2 regions of the Streptomyces sp. NPDC059142 genome follow, and region 1 is predicted to be linked to the other one. Evidence: riboswitches for the same ligand, from Rfam matches in the RefSeq annotation. Region 1 holds a riboswitch; the other holds the start of a gene.
What was found. A riboswitch is a leader RNA that binds a small molecule or an ion and turns the genes downstream of it on or off. The one in region 1 is predicted to bind cobalamin.
Positions count from the first base shown of each region.

Region 2: it holds a riboswitch for cobalamin, as region 1 does, so the genes downstream of both, ACFXPK_RS18730 (ribonucleoside-diphosphate reductase subunit alpha) here and metE (5-methyltetrahydropteroyltriglutamate--homocysteine S-methyltransferase) in region 1, are expected to answer to the same signal.

Region 1 covers NZ_JBHZDA010000077.1:4,458-8,662, forward strand. Annotated here, with positions in the region: gene metE (5-methyltetrahydropteroyltriglutamate--homocysteine S-methyltransferase) at 1-2,075, opposite strand, end outside; cobalamin riboswitch at 2,237-2,435, opposite strand; gene ACFXPK_RS24235 (hypothetical protein) at 2,612-3,262, shown strand; gene ACFXPK_RS24240 (SAM-dependent methyltransferase) at 3,376-4,205, opposite strand, start outside.
Region 2 covers NZ_JBHZDA010000048.1:3,200-7,404, forward strand. Annotated here, with positions in the region: gene ACFXPK_RS18720 (carbon starvation CstA family protein) at 1-1,625, shown strand, start outside; gene ACFXPK_RS18725 (YbdD/YjiX family protein) at 1,700-1,900, shown strand; cobalamin riboswitch at 2,360-2,502, shown strand; gene ACFXPK_RS18730 (ribonucleoside-diphosphate reductase subunit alpha) at 2,648-4,205, shown strand, end outside.

The sequences.
Region 1 (4,205 bases):
AGTTCGCGGGCGACCTGCATGTGGGAGCGGGCGGCCTCCAGGCTGATGACATCGGCGTCGAGGTCGTCGATGGCCTGGACGATGTCGCCGAACTCGGCGTAGCACATGTGCGTGTGGATCTGGGTGTCCGGGCGTACGCCGCCGGTGGTGAGGCGGAAGGACTCGGTCGCCCACTCCAGGTACGCGGCGCGGTCGGCGGCGCGCAGGGGCAGGGTCTCGCGCAGGGCGGGTTCGTCGACCTGCACGACCGAGGTCCCGGCGGCCTCCAGGTCGTTCACCTCGTCGCGCAGGGCGAGGGCGACCTGGCGGGCGGTGTCGCCGAGCGGCTGGTCGTCGCGGACGAAGGACCAGGCGAGCATGGTGACGGGGCCGGTGAGCATGCCCTTGACCGGGCGTGCGGTGAGGGACTGGGCGTACGTCGTCCAGCGCACCGTCATGGGCGCGGGGCGGGAGATGTCCCCGGCCAGCACCGGCGGGCGGACGTAACGGGTGCCGTAGGACTGCACCCAGCCGTGCTGCGTGGCGAGGTAGCCGGTGAGCTGCTCGGCGAAGTACTGCACCATGTCGTTGCGCTCGGGCTCGCCGTGGACCAGCACGTCGATCCCGGTCTTCTCCTGGAAGGCGACGACCTCCTGGATCTCGGCCCTGATGCGCTCCTCGTACCCGGCGGTGCCGATCCGGCCGGCCCGCAGGTCGGCGCGGGCCGTACGCAGTTCGCCGGTCTGCGGGAACGAGCCGATGGTGGTCGTCGGCAGCAGCGGCAGTCCCAGGTGGGCACGCTGGGCCGCGGCCCGCTCGGGGTACGGCTGGGAGCGGCGGCCGTCGGCGTCGGTGACGGCGGCGGTCCTGGCCCGTACGGCCGGGTCGTGGGTGAGGGCGGAGTCCGTACGGGAGGCGAGGTCGGCCCGGTTGGCCGCCAGTTCGGCGGTGATGGCGCCGGTGCCGTGGGCCAGCCCCTTCGCGAGGGTGACGATCTCGGCGGTCTTCTGCCGGGCGAAGGCGAGCCAGCGCAGCACCTGCGGGTCGATGTCCGCCTCGGCCGCGGTGTCGAGCGGGACGTGCAGGAGGGAGCAGGACGCGGCCACATCGACCCGGGCGGCGAGACCGAGGAGGGTGGCGAGGGTCGCGAGGGACTTCTCGTAGTCGTTGATCCAGATGTTGCGGCCGTTGACGACGCCCGCGACGAGCCGCTTGCCGGGGAGCCCGCCGGCGGCGGCGAGATCGTCCAGGTTGGCCGCGGCGGCGTCGGTGAAGTCCAGCGCCAGCCCCTCGACGGGCGCCTTCGCGAGGACGGGCAGCGCGTCGCCGAGCCGGTCGAAGTACGAGGCCACCAGCGCCTTCGGCCGGTCGATGAGGCCGCCGAGGACGCGGTAGGCGCGGGCTGCGGCGTCCAGCTCGGCGCGCGTACGGTCCTGGACCAGCGCGGGCTCGTCGAGCTGCACCCACCCGGCGCCGGCCGCGCGCAGATCGGCGAGGACCTCCGCGTACACCGGCAGCAGCCGGTCCAGCAGCGTCAGCGGCTCGAAGTCGGCGGGCGCACCGGGGGCGGGCTTGGAGAGCAGGAGATAGGTGACGGGGCCGACCAGGACCGGGCGGGCGGTGTGCCCGAGCGCCAGCGCCTCCGTCAGCTCGGCGACCTGCCGGGTGGAGTCGGCGGTGAAGACGGTGTCGGGGCCGAGTTCGGGGACGAGGTAGTGGTAGTTGGTGTCGAACCACTTGGTCATCTCCAGCGGCGCCACGTCCTCGGTGCCGCGCGCCATCGCGAAGTAGCCGCCGAGCGCGTCGGCCGCGACGGCCGCACGGTGCCGCTCGGGTACGGCGCCGACCATGACGCTGGTGTCCAGGACGTGGTCGTAGTAGGAGAAGTCGCCGGTGGGCACCTCGTCGACACCGGCGTCCACCATCTGCCGCCAGTTGTCCCGGCGCAGACCGGCCGCCGTCTGCCGGAGGGCGTCGGCGGTGACACGGCCCTTCCAGTACCCCTCGACGGCCTTCTTCAGTTCCCGGTTCGGGCCCTGGCGGGGGTAGCCGTACACGGTGGCCCGTGCTGCCGCGGCTGCGGACTCTGTCGTCACGGAAATCTCCTTCGCGAGATGACTCCTGAACATCCCGGGGACGGGACGCGGGCGCGAAAGGGTGACGGACCCGACGGTCGACGCGGCGCCTCGGGCGCGCTCGTCCGTCCGGTATGCACGCCGACCCGCCCACGAGGTCACCGGGATATCCGCACGCGATCGGTCGCGTACGGGCAACGGGCAGGTCTTCGGACTCGCGGGCACGTCTGCCGAGGCAGACTCCTACTGGCCGTCGCTTCCCGGATCCGTCCGGATCCAGTGCGTATGACGGCGGTCGTTCCCGCTCACCGCTGCGGGGCAGTCCCGGATTCCCACCGGGTTCCCTCTTACGACGCGTCTGCCTGGCGGGCAGGGCGAACCAGCTGCACCCGCCAGGCTAGAGCGTGGACAACCCTCTGGCCGAATGTGTTCACATTCCGGAACGTGACATGGATCACGGAGATCACGGGGTCGTGTCGCGGGGTGGGGCGTCTCGCAGCATCCTGGAACCGACCGTGATGCCGGAGGAACGGACACGGGAGGGAGCGTGCGCGGGTGTGACGACCGGTGGCGGGCCGGGGCGGGAGACCGCCCGGCTTCTCGACAGTCCGGTTCTCGGGCTGCTGCCGTGGATCATCTTCGCGGTGGTGGTGGGGCCCGGCCGCTTCGAGCTGGGGGTCGGGCTCTCGCTCGCCTGCGCGGTGGCCGTGGTGCTCGCCGGGCGGATCTGGCGTCCGCACGGCTCGTGGAAGCTCCTGGAAGTCTGTGACGTGGCCTTCTTCGGGGTGCTCGCCGTCGTCGGGGCGCTCGCCACCCCTGGGGCGCTGCGCTGGCTGGAGACCTACGCGGGGGAGATCGCCAATCTCGCGCTGGTGGTCATCGCCTTCGGCTCCATGGCCCTGCGCTCGCCCTTCACCCTTCCGTACGCGCGGGAGCAGGTGCCCCGCGCGCACTGGGGCTCGCCGGTCTTCCTGCGGACCAACTACCTGATCACCGGCGTGTGGGGTGCGGCGTTCCTCGTGGCGGCGGTCGCGGGCGGCTACGCCGATCTGGTGCAGCACGACCCGGACAACATCTGGACCGGGTGGATCGTCCAGATCGCGGCGATCGTCGTGGCCCTGCGCTTCACCCGCTGGTACCCCGCCCGGGTGCGAGCCCGCGCCGCCGCGGGGGACGCCGCGGATCCGCCCCCGGACAAGGAGCTGTGAGCGCCGCGCCCCCTCGCCGACCTGCGGCGCCGGCCTGCGGCGACGGCGTGCGGCGACGGCCTGCGGCGACGGCGTGCGGCGACGGCCTGCGGCGCCGGCCTGCGGCGCCGGCCTCACCCGGTGGGCGCCTCCGCGAAGATCCAGCGGTTGGCCGCCAGCGCGTCGGTCGGCTCGGGGAGCGGGCCGCGCCCGTGGAGGCGGGTGAAGTCGAACGGCGAGCGCTCCGAGACCGTCCACCCCCGCCGGGCGAGGTCGGCGGCGGACGCGGGGCGCGGATCCGGGTCGAAGAGGGCCGGCAGATCGATGTCGATCCGCGCCTTCGTCGTCGTGTAGACCGGACTGGCGCGTACGTCCGCGCCCTCCAGGTTCTTGATCTCGTACGCCAGTGTGCTCCCGGGCGCGCTCAGCCGGTCCACCGTCGCGAGGATGTTCCGCTCGGCCGCCGCCGGGAGGTAGAGCAGCAGCCCCTCGACGAGCCAGGCGGTCGGCGCGCCCGGGTCGAAACCAGCGCCGACCAGCGCGTCGCCCCAGTCGAAGCGGAGATCGGCCGCGAGCGGTCTGCGCTCGGCCGCGGGGACGGCCCCCGACCCGTCGAGCACGGCCTGTTTGAAGGCGAGCATCCCGGCGGTGTCGAGCTCGTGGACCACACAGCCGGGCGGCCAGCCGAGCCGGAACGCCCGTGAGTCCAGCCCCGCGCCCAGCAGCACCACCTGGCGCACGCCCGTCTGCGCCGTACGGAGCAGATGGTCGTCCAGGACCCGGGTGCGCAGGGCGAAGTACCGGCCGAGGCGGCCCCAGAGCGGGTCCGCGTCCCCGCTCGGGACCTGCTCGGGGCGGACCGGCCAGCCGGCCGAGGCGGGCGCCGCCCGGACGAAGCGCTCCGCGAACTCGTCCCGCGCCAGGGCGTCCGGGCGGTGGGTCTCGATGGCGCGGGCGGCGGCCA
Region 2 (4,205 bases), on a different contig from region 1:
TGGTCATCGTCAACGCCCTGGCGCACTCGCCGTGGGGCGTCTTCTCCATCGCCATGACCATCCCGATCGCCCTCTTCATGGGCGTGTACCTGCGGATCCTGCGCCCCGGCCGGGTCACCGAGGTCTCGCTCATCGGGGTGGCGCTGCTGCTGCTCGCCATCGTGGCGGGCGGCTGGGTCGCGGAGTCCTCGCTCGCCGACACCTTCACGCTGGAGGCCGGGACGCTGGTCATCTGGATGATCGCGTACGGCTTCCTCGCCTCCGTGCTCCCGGTGTGGATGCTGCTGGCACCGCGCGACTACCTGTCGACGTTCATGAAGGTCGGCACGATCGTGCTGCTGGCGCTGGGCGTGGCGATCGCGCTGCCGACGATGAAGATGGACGCGGTCACCGAGTTCGCGAGCCGCGGTGACGGACCGGTCTTCGCCGGGTCCATGTTCCCGTTCGTCTTCATCACCATCGCGTGCGGCGCGCTCTCGGGCTTCCACTCCCTGATCTCCTCGGGCACGACGCCGAAGATGGTCCAGAAGGAGACCCAGATCCGGATGATCGGTTACGGCGCGATGCTGACCGAGTCGTTCGTCGCGATCATGGCGCTGATCGCCGCCTGCATCATCGACCCGGGTCTGTACTTCGCGGTCAACTCCCCCGCCGGGGTCATCGGCGGTACGGTCGAGTCCGCCTCGCAGGCGGTCGCGAACCTGGGCTTCACCATCTCGCCCGACCAGCTCGCCCAGGCGGCGAAGGACGTCGAGGAGACGAGTCTGCTCTCGCGGACCGGCGGGGCGCCGACCTTCGCCCTCGGCATGGCGGAGATCTTCTCGTCGGTCGTCGGCGGCACCGCCATGAAGGCGTTCTGGTACCACTTCGCGATCATGTTCGAGGCGCTGTTCATCCTCACCACGGTGGACGCGGGGACGCGTGTCGGCCGCTTCATGCTCCAGGACATGCTCGGCAACGTGTACAAGCCGATGCGCCAGGTGAGCTGGAAGCCCGGCGTCTGGTTCGCCAGCGCGGTCGTGGTCGGCGGCTGGGGCTACTTCCTCTGGGTCGGTGTCCACGACCCGCTGGGCGGCATCAACCAGCTCTTCCCGCTCTTCGGCATCGCCAACCAGCTCCTGGCGGCCGTGGCGCTCGCCGTCTGCACCACGCTGCTGGTCAAGTCCGGCCGTCTGAAGTGGGCCTGGGTGACGGCCGTGCCGCTCGCCTGGGACGCCGCCGTCACCCTCACCGCGAGCTGGCAGAAGATCTTCTCCGGCGACCCGAGGGTGGGCTTCTTCACCCAGCGCGACGTGTACCAGTCGGCCATCGACCGGGGCGAGGTGCTGGCCCCCGCCAAGACCATGGACGACATGCACACCGTCGTCACCAACTCCACGGTGGACGGGGTCCTCTCGGCCATCTTCGCGGTCCTCATCCTGGTGGTCATCGCGGACGCGGGACGGGTCTGCTTCAAGGCGATCCGCGACCCGGAGAGCGCCCGGCTGACGGAGGTCCCGTACACCGAGTCCAGGATCGTCGCCCCCGCCGGCATGATCCCGACCAAGGAGGAGAAGGCCGAGCTGGCCGCCGCCGAGGCCACCAGGGAGCGGGAGACCGTCCCGGCGGGAACGGGCCCGGCGTGACCGGGCTACGGAACGGCCCCCGAACCCCGACCGGAAGCGGGGCCGGAAGTCGCCCGCGCGACACGGCGGAGCGGCTGCGGCACGTGGCGCGGCGGATCCGCTGGTACGTGCGGGAGTTCACCGGCGAGTCGGCGTACGAGCGCTACGTGGCCCACGCGCGGGCCCACGCGGGCGCGGGCGGCCCGGCGGGGGAGATCATGACCCGCCGCGCGTTCGAACGCAGCCGCACGGACGCCCGCGAGGCCGATCCGCGCGAGGGGTTCCGCTGCTGCTGAGCCCTCACCGGGCAGGCTGCCCGCACCGGGCAGCCTGGCCGCACTGCGCGGACCTCGGGCCGCCGGACCTCTCCCACGGGTCCGGCGGCCCGTTCGTCGTCAGCTCAGCGCACCCAGTCCTTGAGCTGCCCGGTCTCCAGCGTGATCCCGACCGGTTCGGAGCCACAGCTCCGGGCGGGACCGCATACGGATACGTGTCAGCCACTGCACGATGCGTCCGTGGTCCCCGTCCGGCACGACCCTGCTCCTGATCTTCCCGTCGATGAGTCCAGCCGGATACTCGTGATGGTGCGGGCCGTTATCGCGGTGGCCTCGTCGAACTCTTCGGGATGGATCTGGGATTCGTAGTCGATGACCGTCATGGGGATACCTCCGCCTTGTCCTCATGACGATAGCGGAGGGGTCCGACAATCACGGGGCGAAGCGACCCACGACACAACATCTGGGGGGTGACGCAGCGCGCGCCCCCCAGATGTATGCTCGACCTCGCTGTCGACGCAGGGGAATCCGGTGTGAATCCGGAACTGTCCCGCAACGGTGTACTGTGGCGCGCTTTGTCGTGCCCGCCAGTCCGAACACCTGCCGGCAGTGCGTCCGGCTCGACCGATCCGGGCGCCCAGACGTCCGGGCCTCGCGGTTGGGCCGGTGGACGCGGCGCGGTGTGCCTCCCCTCAAGGGCAGGGGTGCGTCCGCGTGCGCGGACCCGTGCCTCCTCGTGGCCCAGAGCCGAGCGAGGGAGAGCACCACGTGACCATCGCGCCAGCGGATCCGGTTTCAGTTGTCTCGGCGGCGGTTGCGGAGGCGGGGGCCGGGAACGGAGCGGCGACCGCAGCCGGGCAGTCCGACGCCCCCGGCACCGCGCTGCTGCGGACCCTGACCGAGCTGACCGCCGATCTGCCCGACGCCGACCCGGGCAGGATCGCCGCCGCCGCGCTGCGCGGCCGCAACGCCCGCTCGGACGAGGCCGAGCTGCGCGAGCTGGCCACGGAGGCGGCGGCCGGACAGATCTCCGACGATCCGGCCTACTCCCGTCTCGCCGCCCGGCTGCTCACCCGTACGATCGCCGACGAGGCGGCCTCCCAGGGCGCCGTGTCGTTCTCCGCGTCCGTCGCCGTCGGCCACCGCGAGGGCCTGATCGCGGACCGTACGGCCGCCTTCGTCACCCGCCACGCCGAGCGCCTCGACGCGCTGATCGATCCGGCGGCGGACGACCGCTTCGGCTACTTCGGGCTGCGGACGCTCTACAGCCGCTATCTGCTCCGGCACCCGCTCACCCGCCAGGTGATCGAGACGCCCCAGCACTTCATGCTGCGCGTCGCCGCCGGGCTCGCCGAGGACGAGAGCGCGCACGCGCTCGACGAGGTCGCCGCGCTCTACCGGCTGATGAGCCGGCTGGACTACCTCCCCTCCTCCCCCACCCTCTTCAACTCCGGCACCCGTCACCCGCAGATGTCGTCCTGCTACCTGCTGGACTCGCCGCTGGACGAGCTGGACTCGATCTACGACCGCTACCACCAGGTCGCGCGGCTCTCGAAGCACGCGGGCGGCATCGGCCTGTCGTACTCCCGTATCCGCTCGCGCGGTTCACTGATCCGGGGGACGAACGGCCACTCCAACGGCATCGTCCCGTTCCTGCGGACCCTCGACTCCTCCGTCGCCGCCGTCAACCAGGGCGGCCGGCGCAAGGGCGCCGCCTGTGTCTACCTGGAGACCTGGCACGCGGATCTGGAGGAGTTCCTCGAACTGCGTGACAACACGGGCGAGGAGGCGCGCCGTACCCACAATCTCAATCTGGCGCACTGGATCCCCGACGAGTTCATGCGCCGGGTCGAGGCGGACGGCGAATGGTCGCTGTTCTCGCCCGTGGACGTACCGGACCTGGTCGACCTGTGGGGCGACGCGTTCGACGCCGCGTACCGCAAGGCGGAGGCCGACGGTCTCGCCCGCAGGACGATCAAGGCGCGTGAGCTGTACGGCCGGATGATGCGCACCCTCGCGCAGACCGGCAACGGCTGGATGACCTTCAAGGACGCGTCGAACCGTACGGCGAACCAGACGGCCGAGCCCGGCCACACCGTCCACTCCTCCAACCTCTGCACGGAGATCCTGGAGGTCACGGACGACGGCGAGACGGCCGTCTGCAACCTCGGCTCGGTCAACCTGGGCTCGTTCGTGGACGCGGCCACCGGCGAGATCGACTGGGAGCGGCTGGACGAGACCGTCCGTACCGCCGTCACCTTCCTCGACCGGGTCGTCGACATCAACTTCTACCCGACCGAGCAGGCGGGCCGCTCCAACGCCAAGT